Regions from separate parts of the Mesorhizobium sp. BE184 genome, predicted to be linked through region 2. Evidence: predicted binding sites of a transcription regulator. Region 2 holds the regulator's gene; the other holds the start of a gene.
What was found. Region 2 encodes LexA, which represses DNA repair genes until DNA is damaged. Its sites were predicted from a motif close to TGTTCNNNNTGTGTTCNG; they were not measured.
Positions count from the first base shown of each region.

Region 1: the regulator LexA is predicted to act here: its motif matches at 3,591-3,608, upstream of J2X35_RS13705 (helicase-related protein).

Region 1 is NZ_JAVDVU010000003.1:24,863-35,416, forward strand. It holds gene J2X35_RS13700 (RNA-binding S4 domain-containing protein) at 1-43, opposite strand, end outside; gene J2X35_RS13705 (helicase-related protein) at 59-3,373, opposite strand; gene J2X35_RS13710 (propionyl-CoA synthetase) at 4,072-5,979, opposite strand; gene J2X35_RS13715 (hypothetical protein) at 6,149-6,313, shown strand; gene J2X35_RS13720 (SGNH/GDSL hydrolase family protein) at 6,315-7,046, opposite strand; gene J2X35_RS13725 (thioredoxin family protein) at 7,122-7,862, opposite strand; gene J2X35_RS13730 (fructose bisphosphate aldolase) at 8,001-8,903, opposite strand; gene J2X35_RS13735 (phosphoglycerate kinase) at 9,015-10,211, opposite strand; gene J2X35_RS13740 (potassium/proton antiporter) at 10,328-10,554, opposite strand, start outside.
Region 2 is NZ_JAVDVU010000001.1:1,345,117-1,355,670, reverse strand. It holds gene gltX (glutamate--tRNA ligase) at 1-194, opposite strand, end outside; gene J2X35_RS06660 (ComEC/Rec2 family competence protein) at 286-2,865, shown strand; gene lexA (transcriptional repressor LexA) at 2,946-3,668, opposite strand; gene glp (gephyrin-like molybdotransferase Glp) at 3,809-5,014, opposite strand; gene moaC (cyclic pyranopterin monophosphate synthase MoaC) at 5,014-5,511, opposite strand; gene trpC (indole-3-glycerol phosphate synthase TrpC) at 5,513-6,325, opposite strand; gene trpD (anthranilate phosphoribosyltransferase) at 6,330-7,340, opposite strand; gene J2X35_RS06630 (SurA N-terminal domain-containing protein) at 7,337-9,229, opposite strand; gene tpiA (triose-phosphate isomerase) at 9,351-10,115, shown strand; gene secG (preprotein translocase subunit SecG) at 10,270-10,554, shown strand, end outside.

The sequences.
Region 1 (10,554 bases), on a different contig from region 2:
AAAACAGCCATTTGTCGATGCGCTGCCGTCCCGCTGCGACCATCGAATCGACGGCGTCCTACTTCTTGAGCTGGTCGCGCAGGGCGGCGAGCTTGGCGAAGGGAGAATCCGGATCGACGCGTGCCGGGCGCTCCTCGCGCGGTTTGTCGCGGAACGCCGGCTTGCCTTGCGGGCCGCCATTGCCATCGCGGCGACTATCCTTGCCGCCCTTGTTCCAGTCGGGGCGGTCGCGCCGGTCCTGCCGCTCGCCTGGTGACCTTTCCCCTTGCGGCCTTTCGCCGGGCTTGCCCTTGAAGCGGTCCCGCCCGAAGCGCTCGCGGTTGGCCGGGCGTTCGCCGGCAGGGACGGTCTGCTCGCCGGCAGGCTGTCCCTGGCTGGCGCGGTTGCCGCGCTGGCGCTGGTCGTGACGATGGCCGGCGCGATGCCGGTCGAACCGTACCTGTCGCCACAAGAGGACGGGCTTGGGCTCCTCGATTTCCGCGCCTTCGGTCGCAGGCTGCGTCTCGGCAGTTTCCGCCTTAGCCACCGGTTCGGTGGTTGCGCTTTCCGGAGCAGCGGACTCGGCGGCGACAGATTCCGAAGGGGCCTCTTGCGCGACCGGAGTTTCCGCCGCCTCAACCGGCGGCTCAGCGCTGGCTGTGGAAGGTTCGCCGGCAGCCACCTCAACCGGGGTGGGCTCCTCTTCCGATCTCGCATTGTCGGGAGTGTCCTGCTCGGACACAGCTTCTTCGGACGCTGTTGGAGTCACCGTTTCAGCCGGCCCGGCAGCCGTTTCCGGGGCGTTGGGGTCAGTTGCCTGGGCTTCGCCAGCTTCTGCGGCAGCTTCCCCCTTTGCCGCTGTCTCCGCCGCCTTGGCTTCCGCCGCTTCCCTGGCCGCGGCATCGATGGCGTCCAGCCGGGCCTTCACGTCGGCCGCGGGTTTCGCCTCCGATCGATAGCCAAGCCCCTTGAGAACTTCCTCCATGTCATCGGCGGTGGCGCCGAGGATCGACATCATCGGCGGCGTCACCATGAAAGCGCTGCCGTCATAAGCGCCTTCCGGACGAGGCCCGACGCCCGGCTTCCAGCTCGTCGCAGGCCGGATCAGATCGGCAAGACGTTCGAGGATATCGACGCGCACGGCGCGGCGGCCGAGATTGCGGTAACCGGCAAGCTTGTAAAAGGTTTTCTCGAAAGCCGGATCGATGACCGCGGATGTCCTGCCGGAAGCCAGCGCATGGACGACATCGCCGAAGCCGGGCTTGTCCTTGCCGTCGTTCTTCAGCGCCCAAAGCAGCGTAACAAGCCCGGCAGGCGCCGGCTTGATCAGCGTCGGCACGAAGACATGGTAGGCGCCGAAGCGCACGCCCAGGCGGCGCAGCGCCGCTCGGCCATCCTGCTCCAGCGATTTCATCTCCTCGGCGATGTCGCGTCGATTGATGAGGCCGAGATGCTCGACGAGCTGAAAAGCGATGCCGCGGGCAATGCCGGAAAGCTGTTCAGCGTCGCGCAGATCGACCAGGGGCTTGAGCAGCGTCTCGATCTGGAAATTGACGAAGCGCTCGGCACGGACCGCAACCTTGTCGCGCGCCGGGCCGGTCAACTGCTCGTCGGCCAGCAGCACCAGGCGCGGCTTGAGCATGTCCTCGCCGGCGACCAGCGTGCCCACCGGTGCGCCGATCCAGCGCAGCACGCCGTCCGACCCCAGGGCTATGTCGTTGTTGCCGGAGGCGGCGAACCGTTCGGCCCGCGCTTCGAACTCGGCCGCCAGCGCCTTCTGCGCGGCGGTGCGCACCGCCTTGGCATCCTCGCCGCCGGCGCTCTGGTCGGCCGTAAAGCGAAAACCCTGCAATTCTCCAACGTGATGGCCTTCGACCAGCACGGTTCCGGTCGCGTCTATTTCCGCTTCGGGCATCGTATTTTCTCTCAGGCGCCGCATAAGGACGGAAGTCCTGCGGTCTACGAAGCGTTTCGTCAACCGTTCATGCAGGGCATCCGACAATCTGTCTTCGATTTCTCGGGTCTTTTGCTGCCAATGTGTCTGATCGGCAAGCCATCCAGGCCGGTTGGAGACGAAGGTCCAGGTGCGGATCTGGGCGATGCGGTGCGACAGCGTATCGATATCGCCTTCGGTCGTATCGGCGCGGCGAACCTGCTCGGCCATGTATGTCTCGTCGACATGGCCGTGCCTGGCGAGGTCCATATAGATCGAGGCGATGAGGTCGGCATGCTGGGCCGGTGCGATCTTGCGGTAGTCGGGCAGGGCGCAGGCTTCCCATAGCAGCGAGACGCGCTCAAGGCCGGTGGCGAGGGCGCGGATTTCGCTATCCTTGGAAAGAAATTCGAGCGCCTGCGCATCCACCGCCGGCAGCGCCCGCGTCAGGCCTTCGACCGGGGCGTTGGTTTCGATCGAGCGCTTCAAGGCATCCAGGCTGGTGAAATCGAAGTTCGCGGTGCGCCACTGCAAGACCTTCACCGGCTCGAACTCATGGCTTTCGAGCTTGTGGATCAGGTCATCCTCGAAAGGATCGACCTTGCCGGTGACGCCGAAGGTGCCATCACGCAGATGGCGTCCGGCGCGCCCGGCGATCTGGCCGAGTTCGGCGGCGGTGAGCTGGCGGTACTGGTAGCCGTCGAACTTGCGGTTCTGGGCGAACGCGACGTGGTCGACGTCGAGGTTCAGGCCCATTCCGATGGCGTCTGTGGCGATCAGATAATCGACATCGCCCGACTGATAGAGCGCCACCTGGGCATTGCGGGTGCGTGGCGACAGCGCGCCGAGCACGACGGCGGCGCCGCCCTGCTGGCGGCGGATCAGTTCGGCAATGGCGTACACTTCGTCGGCCGAGAAAGCGACGATGGCTGTGCGGCGCGGCAGGCGCGTCAGCTTCTTGGAGCCTGAATAGGCGAGATGCGAAAGACGCGGCCGCGTCACCACCGACACGCCTTTCAAGAGCCGCTGCAGAATGCCGTGCATGGTCGCCGCGCCGAGCAGCAGGGTTTCCTGGCGGCCGCGCAGGTGCAGGATGCGGTCGGTGAAGATGTGGCCGCGTTCGAGGTCGCCAGCCAACTGCACCTCGTCGATGGCCACGAAAGCGGCATCGGTTTCGCGCGGCATGGCTTCGACCGTACAGACGGAATATTTGGCGCCGACCGGCTGGATCTTTTCCTCGCCGGTGATCAGCGACACCTTGTGGGCGCCGACCTTCTCGCACAGCCGCGCATAGACCTCGCGCGCCAGCAGGCGCAGCGGAAGTCCGATGACGCCGCTTTCGTGGGCGACCATCCGCTCGATCGCCAGATGTGTCTTGCCGGTGTTGGTCGGCCCCAACACGGCGGTGACGTCGCGCCCGGAGAGGATCAGCGGTTCATTCGTTTTCGGCTGGATGTTCATCAGTGTGGGAGGACTTTTCTCGCCCGTGATCTGACCGTGGTCGTCTGGAATGCACAGCCTGGCGGCTGAGGGATGCAATTCTCGACGATACCCTGCGCATTTTTCCTGAAACTGCTTTCGACACATAGGGTCTGACTGGACCAGGTGAAAGCAGAATGTTGCCCGAAAGGCGGCAAGGCTGCTGTCTGGCATCGTTCTCGGCGCCGAAATTAAGATATGGAACGAGTCTGGAACGAATCAGCGACGAATCGCTGACTCGGCCCGATTCATGGTCTGTTCACGGCTAAATGTGGATTGGCACGGTAGGATGGGCACCACATGCTGAATCGCTCCAGCGGCGATTTTGCCTGCCGGAGGTCTCGTCGTTAACTTTTGCCGGCGAAATCCGAAATCCGAATGGATTGGAGTTGAGCGAGGTCTGCCAACATTATGAAATTGCTAATATTTCCTAACCGGTTTTAACGCCTTGGGTGGTTTTGGCCTGGTTTGAATTAACATTTCGATCAAAGGCGGAACGAATCAGCGACGAATCAGAGATGGCTCGATTTTCATGGTTTGTTCACCGCAACATCTTGTGTTTTCCACAGCTTATCCACCGACGATTCACAGGTGACAGTCCTGCTTTCAGGGCCATACGAGGTTGGGCCTTAACCTTTGCGTGCCGAACTGGGACGCAGGCAAGCCAACCGGGTCCTGACCTAGCTGCCGATGTTCCTCGTCCCGAGCGCGGCGGCGATCTCTTCGAGGATCGCCGGATCGTCGATGGTGGCCGGCATGGTCCAGTCTTCGCGGTCGGCGATCTTCTGCATGGTGCCGCGCAGGATCTTGCCGGAGCGGGTTTTCGGCAGGCGCTTGATCGTCACCACGGTCTTGAAGGCCGCGACCGGGCCGATGCGGTCGCGCACGAGCCGCACGGCCTCTCTCTCGATCTCCGCGTGCTCGCGTGAGACGCCGGCGTTGAGGACGACGAAGCCGAGCGGCACCTGCCCCTTCATGGCGTCGGCGATGCCGATCACCGCGCATTCGGCGACATCGGGATGCTCGGCCAGCACCTCTTCCATCGCTCCGGTCGAAAGCCTGTGGCCGGCGACATTGATGATGTCGTCAGTGCGCGCCATGACGAAGAGATAGCCGTCCTCGTCGACGATGCCGGCGTCGGCGGTCTTGTAGTAGCCGGGGAATTCGTCGAGGTAGGCCTGCCGGAAGCGTCTGTCGGCGTTCCAGAGGGTGGGCAGGCAGCCGGGTGGCAAAGGCAGCTTAAGAACGACATTGCCGAGCGTGTCGCGCGGCACCTCATGGCCGGCATCGTCCAGCACGCGGATGTCGTAACCGGGCATCGGCACGCCGGGCGAACCGTATTTCACCGGCAGCATGCCGAGGCCGACCGGATTCTGGGTGATGGGCGCGCCGGTTTCGGTCTGCCACCAGTGGTCGATCACCGGCACGCCAAGCTTCTGCTCGGCCCATTTGACCGTTTCCGGATCGGCGCGCTCGCCGGCGAGGAACAGGGTGCGGAACTTCGACAGATCGTATTTCGGCACGAACTCGCCCCTTGGGTCCTGCCCCTTGATGGCGCGAAACGCTGTCGGCGCGGTGAAGAGCGCGACGACGCCATGGTCGGCGATGACGCGCCAGAATGTACCGGCATCGGGCGTGCCGACAGGCTTGCCTTCGAACATGACGGTGGTGCAGCCATGCAACAGCGGCGCATAGACGATGTAGGAATGGCCGACCACCCAGCCGACATCCGACGCGGCCCAGAACACCTCGCCGGGCTTGACGCCGAACTCGTTCTCCATCGACCATTTCAGCATGACCATATGGCCGCCATTGTCCCGCACCACGCCCTTCGGCTGGCCGGTGGTGCCGGAGGTATAGAGCACGTAGAGCGGGTCGGTGGCGGCGACGGGCACGCAGTCGACATTGGCGCCGGCGGCCCGCTCGCGCGCCACGGCATCGGCATAGTCCAGATCGCGGCCGTCAATCAGTTCGCAGCGCAGTTCGTCGCGCTGGAGAATGATGCAGCGGTCCGGCTTGTGCCGCGACAGTTCGATGGCGCCGTCGAGCAGCGGCTTGTAGGGCACGACCCGGCCGGGTTCGAGACCGCAGGACGCCGAGACGATCACCTTCGGACGGGCATCGTCGATGCGGGTGGCGAGTTCGCGCGCGGCAAAGCCGCCGAACACGACCGAATGCACTGCGCCAAGCCGCGCGCAGGCGAGCATGGCAATCGCTGCTTCCGGCACCATTGGCATGTAGAGGATGACCCGGTCGCCTTTCTGGACGCCCTGGTTACGCAGCACGGAGGCCAGCGCCACAACCTCGCGCTTGAGTTCGGCGAAGGTGAATTTTTGTACCTTGCCGGTCATGGCGCTGTCGTGAATCAGCGCGAGCTGATCGGCGCGGCCGCCGTCGACATGTCGATCGACGGCATTGAAGCAGGTATTGCAGGTGGCGCCAGTGAACCAGCGGCCGTAGACGCCGCCGGCCGGATCGAAGATCGTGTCGGCCGGGCGATACCAGTCGATCGCCTGGGTAGCGTCGGCCCAGAACGCTTCCGGATCGCGTTTCCAGCCGTCGTAGATCTCGTGATACCGTGACGCCAACACCTATCCTCCCAGATATGTTTTCAGCCAGTTCTAGCGTTAAGGCCTGCGTCCCGTCCATCTGACTAAGGACGGACTTCATTCGGCTTTGACGTGGGCCGGCACACCTGCTCAAAGGCATCTGGCTCAAGTATCCGCTCGAAACGAGCGACCGGACATCCGAAACGGCATGACCAAATTTCTCGCGCTCGTGATTATCGCGCTGATGGCGATCCAGATCATCAAGCCGCTCGGCTGGCCGGGCTTGAAGCGCCGCGCCGATTTCTGGAAGCTGGCGGTGCTGGCGCTGGCGGCGACATCGCTCGCCGGTCTGCTGGGACACTGGAGCCCCTGACTCAGATCGCGGCTTCCTCTCCGCCCAGCACGCCGGGCAGCATGTGTTCCGCCCATGCCCGGTAGCCAAGTTCGGAAGCGTGGAAGCCGTCGCTGGCGAAGCCCGCCTCGGGATCGATGATCGGCAGGCGCGGCAGGGCAATCGCGCCGCGTTCATTGCAGAGACGCTCGCCCATCCGGTTCATCTCGCGAGCCCGCACTTCCAGTATCCGGCCCAGCCAATCGGGCATGGCCGGCGCGCGGGTGAATTCGAGTACGGGTGACCAGACAATGCGAGCCTGCGGCCACTTGGCGCGAAGGCCGTAAAGAAGGCCGCCGAAATCCTTCTTGAAGCGGGGCACGGAGTGAAAATTCTTGGTGTCGTTGGTGCCGATGGTCAGCACGATATGCGTCCACGGGTCGGGCGCCAGATTGGGGAGCACGTCCTGACGTATCTGCGCTGACGTGGCCGAGTTGAACCCCGCGGCCCGCCACCGCACCGCCCTGCCGGTCCGTTCGGCGATCTGCAGCGCGATCTGGTGCGCGAGCCCGTCCTCCGAGCGGCCGATGCCGACCGAGGCAGCCGAGGAATCGCCGAGAACCAGCAAGGCGATGGCCGGCTCGCTGCCTTCGATATCGTGGATGACCGGGCCGGTCGCAGGCACCATGCGCGTCGTGCGCCGGCGAACGCCCATCCCCTGCCAGATATAGACGGGGAAGGCGAGCCAGGTGGCGAGGGCGGCGAGACGGGACATGGGCCAAGGCTTTGACGAGAGCGACGTCAAAAGGCTTAGCGCATCATTCCTGGCAGGTGAACTCCTGCCGTCACGTCATTGGCAACAGTTTGTACCGTGTTCATCGGCGTGCCGGTATTCATCATGCAGGCGAACCCAGTCCATCAGCCCGCCGTAGGGACCGTTTTCCTGTCGGCCCTTGGGCGTCATGTCGAGATAGTCGTAGGTCGTTATCAGCGGTTCACCGCCGCGGGCGCGCGTGATGAAGGTCAGGAAGATGTTGCCGGCCGCATCCTTGTAGAAAACGCTGGCGCCGGGCAGGTCGCGCGAAGTCAGCGTACGCTTCTGGAAATTGTAGCTGGTATCGCCTTCAGCAATCTGCTTTTCGGTGAAGGAGACCTGCATGTCGAAATTGAAATCGCTGGCGTAGGACGACACCCAGTCGAACTTCCAGCCCATGCGCAGCTTGTAGGGAAGAAATTCGGCCAGCGGCGCGCGCGCCACCACTTTCAGGGAAACGTCATGATGCCTGAGATGCTGGTCGGCGCCGTCGATGTGGTCGGCCAGGAACGAACAGCCCTCGCAGCGATAGTCGGCGCCGGGGCCGAACATGAAATGATAGACGATGAGCTGGCTCTTGCCGTTGAACAGGTCGGCCAAATGTTCCGGTCCGCGCTCGGTCTCGAAGACATAGTCCTTCCTGATCTTCAGCCACGGCAGTTCGCGACGCTCGGCGGCGATCTTTTCGCGCAGGCGAGTCAGTTCCTTCTCGCGGGCGAGGTGCTTTTCGTGGGCGCGGAACCATTCCTCGCGCGGCACGATCCTGTTCTTCGACATGGTCTGCTCCTTTGCTGACAAGCAAAGGACGTTCGGCAAAGGCGGTTTGCGACAGGTAACCGCAAACTTTTTGCGGCTCAGTCATGAAAAACCCGGGCGCGAGGCCCGGGCTTGATCAGATCACGCAAGGTGTCGCGGTCAGGCTGTCTTGCCGCCGGCGCGGGAGGCCTGGAAAATGCTGTCGATCGCCGCGCCCAGCGCAGCGTTGAACTGCTCGTCGCTCTGGCCGGCCGACAGGCCTTCGGTCAAGGCGCGCGAGAAGCTGGCGATCATGCCGACATTCTGTTTCAGCTTTGCATTGGCGTCGTCGCGGGAGTAGCCGCCGGAGAGCGCGACCACGCGCATGACGCGGGGATCGTCGATCAGCGGCTTATAGAGATTGGCTTTGTTCGGCAGGGTCAGCTTCAACATGATCTGCTTGCCGGCGGGCACCTCATCGAGATGCTTCCTGATCTCGGCCAGCAGAATGTCCTCGGCTTCCGCCTTGTCCGGGATGGAAATCGTCACTTCGGGTTCGATGATCGGGACGAGGCCATGCCCCAGGATCTGCCTGCCGATCTCGAACTGCTGGGCGACGACGGCGGCGATGCCTTTCGGGTTTGCCGCATCGATCACCGAGCGCATCTTGGTACCGAATATTCCCTTGGCGACGGCGCGCTTCAGCAGCGTGTCGAGGTCCGGCATCGGCTTCATCAGCTTGACGCCGTCCTTCTCGTCCGCCAACCCCTTATCGACCTTCAGGAACGGCACGACATGGCGCTTTTCCCAGAGATACTGCGCAGTCGGCACACCGTCGATGTCACGGTCCATGGTCTGCTCGAACAGGATGGCGCCCATGACCTTGTCGCCGGTGAAGGCAGGCGACTTGATGATCCGCGTGCGCATCTGATGGACGAGGTCGAACATTCCCGCCTCGTTCGACCAGGCGCTTTCGTCGATGCCGTAAAGCTTGAGCGCCTTCGGCGTCGAGCCGCCCGACTGGTCGAGGGCTGCAATGAAGCCGTCCTTGCTTGCGGCCTGTGCGGCCATGTCCTTGTTCATCTCATTCTCCCACATCGACGATTTCTAAAAATTCAATAGCTGAAGCGGCGCTTCAACGCCACGACACCGCCGTGGATGGTAGCGGCGCACTGGCAGCGTTCGTGACGGCCGTCAAGCCTTCAGCACTTCGACGCCCGGCAGCGGCTTGCCTTCCATCCATTCGAGAAAGGCGCCGCCGGCGGTCGAAACATAGGTGAAATCGTCAGCGACGCCCGCATGATTCAGCGCCGCGACGGTATCGCCGCCGCCAGCGACGGAAACGAGCTTGCCTGCCCTGGTGCGCGCTGCCGCATGCTTTGCTGCGGAAACCGTGGCGGCGTCGAACGGCTCGATCTCGAACGCGCCCAGAGGGCCGTTCCAGACCAGCGTCGCGGCGCGGTCGATCCACTCATTGACGGACGCGACGGTCTTTTCGCCGACATCGAGGATCATCGCGTCTGCCGGCACCTTGTCGATGGCGACGGTCTCGGAGGTAGCGCCAGCCTTGAACTCGCGGGCGATGACGCCGTCAGACGGCAGCACGATAGCGCAGCCGGCTTGCGCGGCTTCGGTCATGATCTGCCTGGCTGTATCCGCCAGATCGTGCTCGCAAAGCGACTTGCCGACATTGGCGCCTTGCGCGGCGAGGAAGGTGTTGGCCATGCCGCCGCCGATCACCAGCGCATCGACCTTCTTCACCAGGTTCATCAGGAGATCGATCTTGGTCGAAACCTTGGCGCCGCCGACAATGGCGATGACTGGCTTGGCCGGCTTGCCGAGGCCTTTTTCGAGCGCTTTCAGTTCAGCTTCCATCGTCCGTCCGGCGTAGGCGGGCAGTTGCCTCGCCAGTCCCTCGGTCGAGGCATGCGCGCGATGCGCGGTCGAAAACGCGTCATTGACGTAGATGTCGCCGTTGGCGGCCAACTGCTCTGTAAAGGCGGGGTCGTTCTTCTCCTCGCCCTTGTGAAAGCGCGTATTCTCCAGAAGCAGGATATCGCCATCCTTCATGGCGGCGACGGCCTTCGAGGCTTCCTCGCCGATGCAGGAGGCGGCGAAGGCGACGGGCTTGCCGAGGATCGCCTCGATAGCGGCGGCGATGGGATCGAGCGAGAATTCCGCCGCGGGACCGCCTTTTGGCCGACCGAAATGGGCGAGCAGGATGACCTTGGCGCCCTTCTTCGACAATTCTTCAAGCGTCGGGATGATGCGTTCGATGCGGGTGGTGTCGCCGACCTTGCCGTCGGCGACCGGAACGTTGAGATCGACGCGCACCAGAACGCGCTTGCCTCCCACGTCGCCAATGTCGTCGAGTGTCTTGAAGTCGGCCATGTATCGTTCGCTCCTGCGGAAATCCGGGCGGACCTTACTATCCGCCACGGGCGATGCAAGCTCCGCTGGGGGGCCATGAGACGAAAAACCACGCAGAACGCCGCACCGTCGGTACGTCAGGATTCGCCCGGGCGTTTTTCGGCTTTGACGGGCAATTGCGGTCCTTCCGCGGTCGCGGTCGCCAGTTCCGACGGCTCGGTCTCAACCTTGACGTCCCTGGGAGCGCCGCGCCAGTTGCGCAACAGGGCAACGAAACGGTCCTTCATTTCGCCGGCGCTGAGGAAGACAGGCACGCGGGCAACCGGCGCCGTGGGTTCGAAGGAGAGGCCGAGGCCGGTGATGC
Region 2 (10,554 bases):
CAGGACAGTCCATCAAGGATGGCGGCGGTGGCCGCATCGGTGGAGCGTTCGCGGTCGGTATCCTCGATGCGCAGCAGCATCGTGCCGCCCGTATGCCTGGCATAGAGCCAGTTGAACAGCGCCGTGCGCGCGCCGCCGATATGGAGATAGCCGGTGGGCGAGGGGGCAAAGCGGGTAACGACCGTTTCGGACATAGAACTCTTCAGAACCTTCGGGCATTGGCGGACTTTTCCGCGCCGGGCGTTCATGTAGCATAGGGGGGCATGGGCGCAAGGGGCAGACCCGATGGCGGGGCAGGGCCGGGGCGGCAAAGACAGCGGGAAAGCTGACCGCGACGTCAGCGAACGGTCGCTGTTCGCGCCGACGCCGGCGCCGGATTCTCATGCCGGGTTGCGGGTAGATACCGCGGCTATGCGAAGCTCGCCGGTCACAGCCGATGACGGCGCAGCAGCGTCGCCGTTGCGGGAGCCGGCGCACGGACCTGCCCCTCAAGGTGAAATCCTTCCCGCGGAATATCTGCCCGGAAAGATCCAGCTTTCCCGGCCCGGTCCGGCCAGATGGCGGCTCGCGCAAAGTCTTGGCCGGATTTCCGTCCATGACCTTGGCCGCAGCCTTGCCGTGGCCTCCGGTACGGAACTCGACCGAGGCGTCGGCTTCCTGCTCGTTCCTGTCTTCCTGGCCACTGGAGCCCTGTTCTATTTCGCGGTGGCATCCGAACCCGGTTTCCTGCAGCCGGTCATGTGCGTCGTGGCTTTGGCCTGCCTGATGCTCGCCTGCCGCTCGCAGCCGAAAATGCATCTTTTGTTCGCTGTCGGGTTCTTTTGCGCGCTCGGCGTTCTGGCGGCGAAGGTCGAGACCTGGCGGGGCGGCGGCGAGACGCTCGGGTCGGACATTTCCACGCGCCTGACCGGTCGGGTCGTTTCAATCGACGAACTGGCCAGCGGCCGGGTGCGGCTGACGCTGGACGTGATTTCGACCGCGCGGCCGAAGCTGCGTTACCAACCGGAGCGCGTGCGGCTGTCGGCCCGCGCCATCCCGGCCGGAACAATGGCGGGATCGCAGGTCAGCGGCTTCGTGCGACTTTTGCCGCCGACCGGGCCGGTGAGGCCGGGCGGCTACGACTTCTCCTTCGAAAGCTATTTCGAGGGCCTGGGCGGCAGCGGCTTTTTCCTCAGCAATCCCAAGCTGGAGCCAATCAAGGAGGTGCCGCTCAAGGCGCGGCTGGCGACGGCGGTGCAGAATATCCGCGACGCCATCGCAGGCCGCATCCGCGCCACCATTGGCGGACCGGAAGGCGAAATCGCCGCCGCCCTCATGGTCGGCGTGCGCGCCGGCATTCCCGAGCCGATCAACGAGGCGATGCGGCGCACCGGCATCTACCACATCATCTCGATTTCCGGGCTGCACATGGCGCTGGTCGCCGGCACGGTGATGGTGATGCTGCGCGCCGCCTTCGCGCTGTTTCCCGGCTTTTCTTCGCGACGCCCGGTGAAGAAATATGCCGCCGCGGCGGCGCTGTTTTCGATCGCGGCGTACCTTTCCATTTCGGGCGTCGTTGTCGCCGCCGAGCGCAGCTTCATCATGCTGGCGGTGATGCTGACGGCGGTGCTGTTCGACCGCGCGGCGCTGACCATGCGCAACCTCGCCATCTCGGCGGTCATCGTCATCCTGGTGTCGCCGCACGAGGTGGTCGGCCCGAGCTTCCAGATGTCGTTCGCAGCGACCGCGGCGCTGGTTGGCGCCTATGCGTGGTGGTCGGACTACCGCGCGACCAAAAGCGCAAGCGGCCCGCCGGCGGAGCGCTCACTCCTCGCCGATCTCACGGGCCGGTTCTTCAGCGCCGGGGTCGGCATCGCCGCGACCACGATCATCGCCGGCAGCGCCACCGCCTTGTTCGCCATGTGGCACTTCCAGCGCGTGTCGCCGCTCAGCCTGTTCGCCAACCTCGCCGTGATGCCCATCGTCTCGCTGGCGGTGATGCCCTTCGCGGTGCTCTCCGCCATCGCCATGCCGTTCGGCGCCGACGGGCCATTTCTCTACGTGGTGGGAAAGGGGCTGACGGCGATGATCGCCATCTCCGATTGGATTTCCGTGCGGTCGCCAGTCGATGCGGTCGGGCTGGTGTCCATCCAGTCCGTCCTGCTCGTCACCGTCGCGCTGGTGATCGCGACCGTGGCGACGACCCGGCTGCGCCTGGCGGCCATTCCGTTCGCGCTTGGCGGCATACTCGCCATGCCGAGCGTGCGAACGCCGGACGTCCTGGTCGCGGAGGATGCGCATCTGATCGCCATGCCGATCGGCGGCGGCGAACTCGCCGTCAATCGGCCGAAGCCGAACCAGTTCACCATCGACAACTGGCGTCGCGCGCTTGATGCGGAAACTGTGATCGGGCCCGAAACCCTCAAAGGCGAAGAAACAAGGCTGGTCACAACCGGCGCGCTCGACCTCCCGCCCGGCACGCCATTTCTCTGCACACCGGACAGTTGCGTGGCGCGGCACGTCTCGGGGGCAATCGTGGCGCGGGTGAAGGACGAACGGTCGGCCGGCAATGCCTGCGGATTCGCGGCCTTGATCGTCATCGACGACGCAACCGCTTCCGATCCCTGCCATGACCCGCTGGTTGCGGTCATCACCAGACAGGAGCTTGCGCAATCGGGCAGCGCCGCCGTGTATTTCGCTCCGCAGTCAGCCGCCGCGCCAGCGGAAATCCAGTTCGCCATCGTTGGCGACTACCGGCCCTGGCACGTGCAGCGGCAGTTCTCGCGCGAGGCGAGGGGACTGCCGCCGTTCGAGCGCCGGTCACGCCAGGACGCGAGCCGTCAAAGACGAAATGCGGAAGACGAGCAAAATTCGGAAGATGAATGACGCAACCATGCGCGGCAAACTCCAAGCCGCGTGTCGGATTCGATACGTCAAGCCAAGCCAAGCCAAGCCGCTGATCCGGATCAGTAGCGCCTGATCAGCCCGACCAGCCGACCCTGCACCTTGACCCGGTCGGGGCCGAAGATGCGGGTTTCATAGGCGGGGTTCGCCGCTTCCAGCGCGATGGATGCGCCCTTGCGGCGGAAGCGCTTGAGGGTCGCCTCCTCGTCGTCCACCAGGGCGACGATGATCTCACCGGGGCTGGCGGTGTTGGCGTTGCGGATGATGACCGTGTCGCCGTCGAAAATGCCGGCCTCGATCATCGAATCGCCCTTGACCTCGAGCGCGTAGTGCTCGCCGCCCGAAATCATGTCCGGCGGCACGGAAATCGAATGGGTCTTGTGCTGGATGGCGTCGATCGGCACGCCGGCGGCGATGCGGCCCATGACGGGAATGGAAATGGCGGCGGCGGCATCGTCGTCGTTGCCGGCGGCCTGCAGACGGGTCGGCTCCTTCGGTTGCGGCCTGCCGAGGCCACCCTGGATAATTCCGGGCGAGAATTTCCGCGCGGCGTTGAGACCTGGCGCGATCGAATCCGGCAGGCGAAGCACTTCCAGGGCGCGGGCGCGGTTCGGCAGCCGGCGGATGAAGCCGCGCTCTTCCAGCGCCGTGATGAGCCTGTGGATGCCCGACTTCGAAGCCAGATCCAGCGCCTCCTTCATCTCGTCGAAGGAAGGGGGAATGCCGCTTTCCTTCAGCCTTTCATGGATGAAAAGAAGCAGTTCATGTTGCTTGCGCGTCAGCATTGCGGCCCCCAAGGGTGTCGAACAGAATCGAAAAAACAAACCCAGAACAAACACTATCTGTTCCAGTTGTGTTCCGCAACCGTTTAAAGTTTAATGAATGTGTTGACGTTTTGTTCAGCAAGCCCGCCGCCACGCGGGCGTCAGCGCAGCATCAGCACCTTGCACGGGTCCCCGGCTGCGGCGGCGGGGGCGAAAGGCTCGCGCACGATCAGGCCGTTGGCGTCGGCCATCATGCGCAGCATGGACGAATCCTGCACGCTGAAAGGCGTCGCCGTTAGGCTGCTTGCTCCATCGTGGACGACGGCGCGCACATAATCCTGGCGCTGGTCGTTTTCGGCCATCGGGGCGGCAAGCTGTGCCTCGCGGATGTCTTGCACGAATTGCCGCCCGCCAAGGCGGGCCAGCAGCGGCTTGAGGAACAGCTGCGTACAAACGAGGCTCGCCACCGGGTTGCCAGGCAAGCCAACGCAGCGGATGGGCCCCATGCGCCCGAACATCAGCGGTTTGCCGGGACGCATGGCGATCTTCCAGAAATCCAGCGTCATGCCCTCGCCGGTGAGCACGTCGTGGACGAGATCGTGATCGCCGACGGAAGCGCCGCCGAGCGTGACGATGACGTTTGCGCCAGCCGCCACCGCCTTGCGCACCAGGGCTGCGATGGCGTCCTTGCTGTCCTTGGCGATGCCGAGATCAATGGCTTGCGCGCCAACCGAGCGGGCCGCGGCGGCGACGCCATAGGCATTGGACGAGATGATCTGGTCTGGCCCGAGTTCAGCGCCCGGCAGCATCAATTCGTCGCCGGTGGCGATGATGGCGACGAGCGGCTGGCCGATGACGGGGACTCGCGGATAGTTTGCCGAAGCCGCCAGCGAAAGGGCCGCGGGATCGAGCAGCCGGCCTTTTTCAAGGACGACGTCGCCGTCGGCAAAATCGAGGCCGGCCTTTCGCACATTGCGGCCAGGGCTGGCCGGTTCCAGCACCTCAATGACGCCGTTGCCGGTGGCGCGGACGTTTTCCTGGATGACGACCGTGTCGGCACCCGCCGGCAGCGGTGCGCCGGTGAAGACACGCACTGTCTGGCCGCGCTCCACAGTACCGGCAAATCCCTGGCCAGCCGGCGCGGCGCCGATCACGGTGAGCTGGGCGGGCGCGGTCGACACATCGGCCGCCTTGACCGCGTAGCCGTCCATGGCGGAAGCGTGGAAGGGCGGCTGGGTACGCCGGGCGACCAGAGGCTGTGCAAGGACACGCTCGAAAGCCTCGTGCAGCGCGACGTTCTCGGCGGGCAAGGGCTCAACGCCGTCCAGCAGGCGCTGCAGTGCTTCGGCGACTGGAACAAGCGCCATCACGCCGCCTCGTAATCGCCTGATTTTCCGCCGCTTTTCAGCTTCAGCCGAATGCCGGATATGACCATGGCCCGGTCTACGGCCTTGGCCATGTCGTAGATGGTCAGGCAGGCGACGGAGGCTGCCGTCAGCGCTTCCATTTCCACGCCTGTCTTGCCGGTTACGCGGGCTTGCGCCGTCACGCGCAAGCCCGGCAAGCTTTCGTCGGGCTCGATCTCCACCGACACCTTGGTCAGCAGAAGCGGGTGGCAGAGCGGGATCAGCTCATGCGTCTTCTTGGCGGCCATGATACCGGCGATGCGCGCGGTGCCCAGCACGTCGCCCTTCCTGGCATTGCCGTCGAGGATCATGCGCAGCGTTTCCGGCTGCATGGAGACGAACCCTTCGGCCACCGCGAAGCGAACAGTCTCGGCCTTGCCGCCGACATCGACCATGTTGGCTTCGCCGGTGGCGCCGATATGGGTGAGGCCTGGGACGGGCAGCGAATCGCCGGCCATCTCAGGCCTGCGCCGCGGCGATGTCGAGGCTGAGCAGCGCGCGCGTCGCTTGCGTCACGTCGGGCTGCCGCATCAGGCTTTCGCCGACCAGGAAGGTATCGATCCCGCTTTTCTGCAGCCTGCGGCAATCTTCATTGGTGAAGATGCCGCTTTCGGACACCAGCAGGCGATCGTTCGGGATCATCGAGGCGAGCCGTTCGGAGGTCTGCAACGTCGTCTCGAAGGTGCGCAGGTCGCGATTGTTGATGCCGATCAGCCTTGATTTCAGCCGAAGCGCCCGCTCGGTCTCGGCTTCGTCATGCACTTCGATGAGAACGTCCATCCCGAGCGAAAACGCCGTATCCTCAAGTTCGGCCGCCATCGCGTCATCGACGCTGGCCATGATGATGAGGACGGCGTCGGCGCCCCAGGCCCGCGCCTCATGGACCTGATAGGGGTCGAAGAGAAAATCCTTGCGCAGCGCCGGCAGGGACACGGCGTTGCGGGCCCCGGTCAGGAACTCCGGCGCGCCCTGGAAGGAGGGCCGGTCGGTCAACACGGACAGGCACGCCGCGCCGCCCTTCGCATAGGCTGCGGCGAGAGAAGGCGGATCGAAATCGGCGCGGATGAGGCCCTTGGAAGGGCTCGCCTTCTTGATCTCGGCGATCAAACCTATCTTGCCGGCTGCGCGCTTGGCCTGCAGAGCGGCTATGAAGCCGCGGGGCGCGCTGGCATCGGCGGCGCGCGCCTTGATTTCCGCAAGCGGGACGCGGGCCTTGGCTTCCGCGATCTCGTCGCGCTTGTAGGCTTCGATCTTTTTCAGGATATCGGCCATCGCGTTACCTGTTGGAAACAGCGATGAGCTTGTCGAGGACGGCAACCGCCCGGCCGTTGTCGATCGCCTCGGCGGCCATGGCGATGCCTTCTGCGAGCTTGGCGGTCTTGCCGGCGACCACGAGACCGGCGCCGGCATTCATCAGAACCGTATCGCGGAACGCGCCGGGCGCTCCTTCGAGCATGGTGCGCAGCGCATTGGCATTGAAAGCCGCGTCGCCGCCATTGAGCTCTTCCTGGGTGTGGCGGGCGATGCCGAAAGCCTCCGGAGTCAGCGTGAAGGTGCGGATCGTCCCGTCGGACAGTTCCGCCACCTGCGTTTCACCGGTCGTGGTGATCTCGTCATAGCCGTCGCCATGCGCCACCCAGGCGTATTTGGTGCCAAGCGCCTTGAGTGTTTCGGCGACCGGAATGGTCCATTCGGGCGAGAAGACGCCGACCATCTGGCGGTCGACGCCGGCGGGATTGGAAAGCGGACCGATAAGGTTGAAGATGGTACGGATGCCCAGTTCGACGCGCGTCGGCCCGACATGTTTCATCGCCGGATGATGCGACGGCGAGAACATGAAGCCGACACCGGCCTCGTGGATGCAGCGGCTGATCGCCTCCGGTTGCAGTTCGATGTTGACGCCGAGCGCGGCCAGGACATCGGCGGCTCCGGTCAACGAAGACAGCGCCCGGTTGCCGTGCTTGGCGACCGGAACGCCGCATGCAGCGATGACGAATGCGGAAGCGGTGGAGATATTCACGCTGTGCAGGCCGTCGCCGCCGGTTCCGACGATGTCGATCGCGCCGGCGGGTGCATCGACCCGCAGCATCTTGGCGCGCATGGTGGCGACCGCGGCGGAAATCTCATGCACGCTTTCGCCGCGCACGCGCAGCGCCATCAGGAAAGCCCCGATCTGGCCGGGCGTAGCGTCGCCGGACATGATGACCTCAAACGCCTCGCGCGCCTCGTCGAAGGACAGGACGTCGCCAACCGCAACCTTGGCGATATGCGGCTTCAGTGCGCTCATTGGGCGAGCGCCTGGGTCATCGCGGTCTGGTCGATCTGCACGCTGTACTGCGTCTGCAACTGCGCGACCAACTGATCGAGCAGATCGTCCGACAGGCCGGAGGCGAAGGATTTCTGTGCTTCCGCCGGTACGGTGCTGGCGTCCGCGCCTGCCGGCTCGAAGACTTCCGCCACCTTGAACAGGATCTTGGCCTCGCCCGTCGGGGCCGCCACGACGCCGGTGCCGCCTTCGCCGACGCCGAACATGGCGGCGGTGCCGTCCTTGCCGAAGTCGGCGTCGTCGGCCTCGCGTTTCAATCCGCGCTTAGTCTGCTTTTCGAGCTTGAGCTCGCCGGCGATGGCGTCGAGGGCCGTGCCGTCCTTGGCCCGCTTTTCGAGTTCTTCCGCCTTGGCGGTAAGCCGCTTGGACGTTTCCGCCGCGGTCCAGTCGGCGATGACCTTCTGGCGCACTTCATCCAGCGTCCGGTCGCGGGCAGGGGTGATGGCGCTGACCTCATAGAAGACATAGCCATTGTCGGCGGTCGTCAGGCCTTCATTCTCGATGCCGGTTTCGGCGTCGAAGACGGAACGAATGAGCGAGGCCGATTCGGGCAGGGTCTCGATGACGGCGCCATCCGGCTTGCGCGCGGAGCGGTCGATGGCATCGATGGTGACCACCTTGAGCTTCAGCTTGTCGGCGGCTTCCTGCATGGAAGCGCCGCCGGCGCGGGCGTCTTCATAAGAATCGTGCACATCGAGCAGGATGCGACTGGCTTCGGCAAGCGCAAGATCCTTCTTGATCTGCTGGGACACCTCGGCAACCGGCTTGACCACCTCCGGCTTGATGTCGGTAACGCGCAGGAGCACCGGGCCAAAGGAGCCCTGGACGACCGGGCTGACCTCGTTGACGTTCAGCGCGAAGGCGGCGTCCGCGACGGCCTTGTCGGCGATCTTGTCCTTCGGCAGCGTGCCGAGCAGGGTATCGGCCTGGGTTTTGCCTTCCGCAGTTACAAGCTTGTCGAAGGTCGCGCCGCTTTTCAGCGAATCGAACGCCGCCTTGGCGTCGTCGGCCGACTTGAACACAAGCTGTTCGATGGTGCGCGTTTCCGGTGTCGTGTAGCGCGCCTTGTTCTTCTCGTAGTCCTCGGCCACCTGCTGGTCGCTGACCGCGCTCAGATCCATGATGTCTTCCGGCTCGAGCCGGACGTAGGAGAACTTGCGGTATTCAGGCGCCGCGTAGGTCTTCTTGTTCTGGTCGAAATACGTCGAAAGCGCGCTGTCGGAGGGCGCTTCGATGGGTTCCACCAGCGACTTGGGCAGGACCAGATACTCCACGGTGCGGTCTTCGCCGCGATAGAGCGCGACCGCCTTCATGAAGGTATCCGGCATTTTCATGCCGTCTGAAACGGCCTCGACGATCTGCTGGCGCACGGCGACCTGGGAGCGGTTCTTGAGGTAGTCTTCCGGGCGCATGCCGATCTGGCGCAGGAGATATTCGAACGTCTGGCGATCGAACCTGCCGTCGGGACCGTGGAAGGCGGGATCATCAAAGGTGAGCTGCGCCAGCCGGTCCTTGGAAAGGCCCAGACCCAGCTTGCGCGCCTGCTCGTCGAGCACCGCTCCGGATACAAGCTGCGTCAGCACCTGGCCATCGATGCCGAGGGTATTGGCCTGCTCGCGCGTCAGCCTCTGGCCGAACTGCTGCGACATGAGCGAGAGCTGTCGATCATAGGCGAGCCGGTATTCGTTCACGGATACCGACGTTCCTCCGGCAACAACGACCGAATGGTGTCCGGCAACCGTGCCCAGGAGGCGGCCGGAAATGCCCCAGACAGCGAAGCTGATCACCAACAGGAAGAGCAGCCCCTTGGCGACCCAGGTTCCCGCCACGTTTCTCAAACTACCAAGCATATTGTGTTCCGAATTTGCCCGAAGGAGCGCAATAGCGTCCTTCCGGGCCAGTGTCGATTGCTTTGTGGCCTGATTTTGGTAGTGAAAGTGTCCATTGCAGGTCGCCGGAGAGCATATCGCCATGACGCCAGGAATTCGCCCGCTTGTCGCCGGCAATTGGAAAATGAACGGCACCAGCGCTTCGCTCAATGAACTGCTGATGATCGGCAATGGCTTCATGAGCGGGCTGGACGCGGCGACCGAGGCGCTGGTCTGCGTGCCGGCGACCCTGCTCACTCGTGCGGCGGAAATTCTTTCGCGCACACCGGTTCATACCGGCGGCCAGAATTGCGACGCCGAGGAAAGCGGGCCGCATACCGGCGATATTTCTGCAGAAATGCTGAAGGATGCCGGGGCAAGCCATGTCATTGTCGGCCATTCGGAGCGCCGGACCGACCACGGCGAGACCGACGCGATGGTGCAGGCCAAGGCCGTGGCCGCATGGAGGGCCGGGCTGGTGGCGGTCATCTGCATCGGCGAGACGCGAGCCGAACGGGAAGTCGGCGCCACGCTCGATATCCTGTCGCGCCAGATCGCTGGCTCGGTTCCGGCCAGCGCAACGCAGGCATCGACGATCATCGCCTATGAGCCTGTCTGGGCGATCGGCACGGGGCTGGTTCCCACCGTCGCCGACGTGGCGGAGGCGCACGCGCATGTGCGCGCCGAGCTTGCCAGCAAGCTTGGAGCCGCAACCGCCGGGAAAATCCGCATTCTCTACGGAGGCTCGGTCAAGCCATCCAATGCGCGCGAACTGCTGATGATCGACAATGTCGATGGCGCCCTGGTCGGAGGCGCCAGCCTCAAGGCCGCCGATTTCCTCGGCATCGCCGACGCCTACCGATCCTGAAAGAGCCCGGTCCTTCGGCCAAAAGTCATTGCATAAGGGCGGTCAATTCCCATATTCCGGGCGCGGGCTTGGAAATGCCGTCAAAGCATTGTAAGAGCCGGCTCCAATTCAGCGGTCGCGTTCGCGCGGGCCGAACGCTTTGCCGGGATATGCAATGGAAACCATACTGATCGTCGTCCATCTTATGGTGGTGCTGGCCCTCGTTGGCGTCGTGCTGCTGCAGCGCTCCGAAGGCGGCGGTCTGGGTATCGGCGGCGGCTCCGGCTTCATGACCGCCCGTGGGGCTGCCAATGCGCTGACGCGCGCGACGGCGATCCTGGCGGCCGCGTTCTTCGCGACGTCGCTGATCCTGTCCATTCTGGCGCGCTATGGCGACAAGCCGATCGACATTCTCGACCGGGCGCCGGCGACGCAGCAGAACGGTGGCGGCAACGGCGTG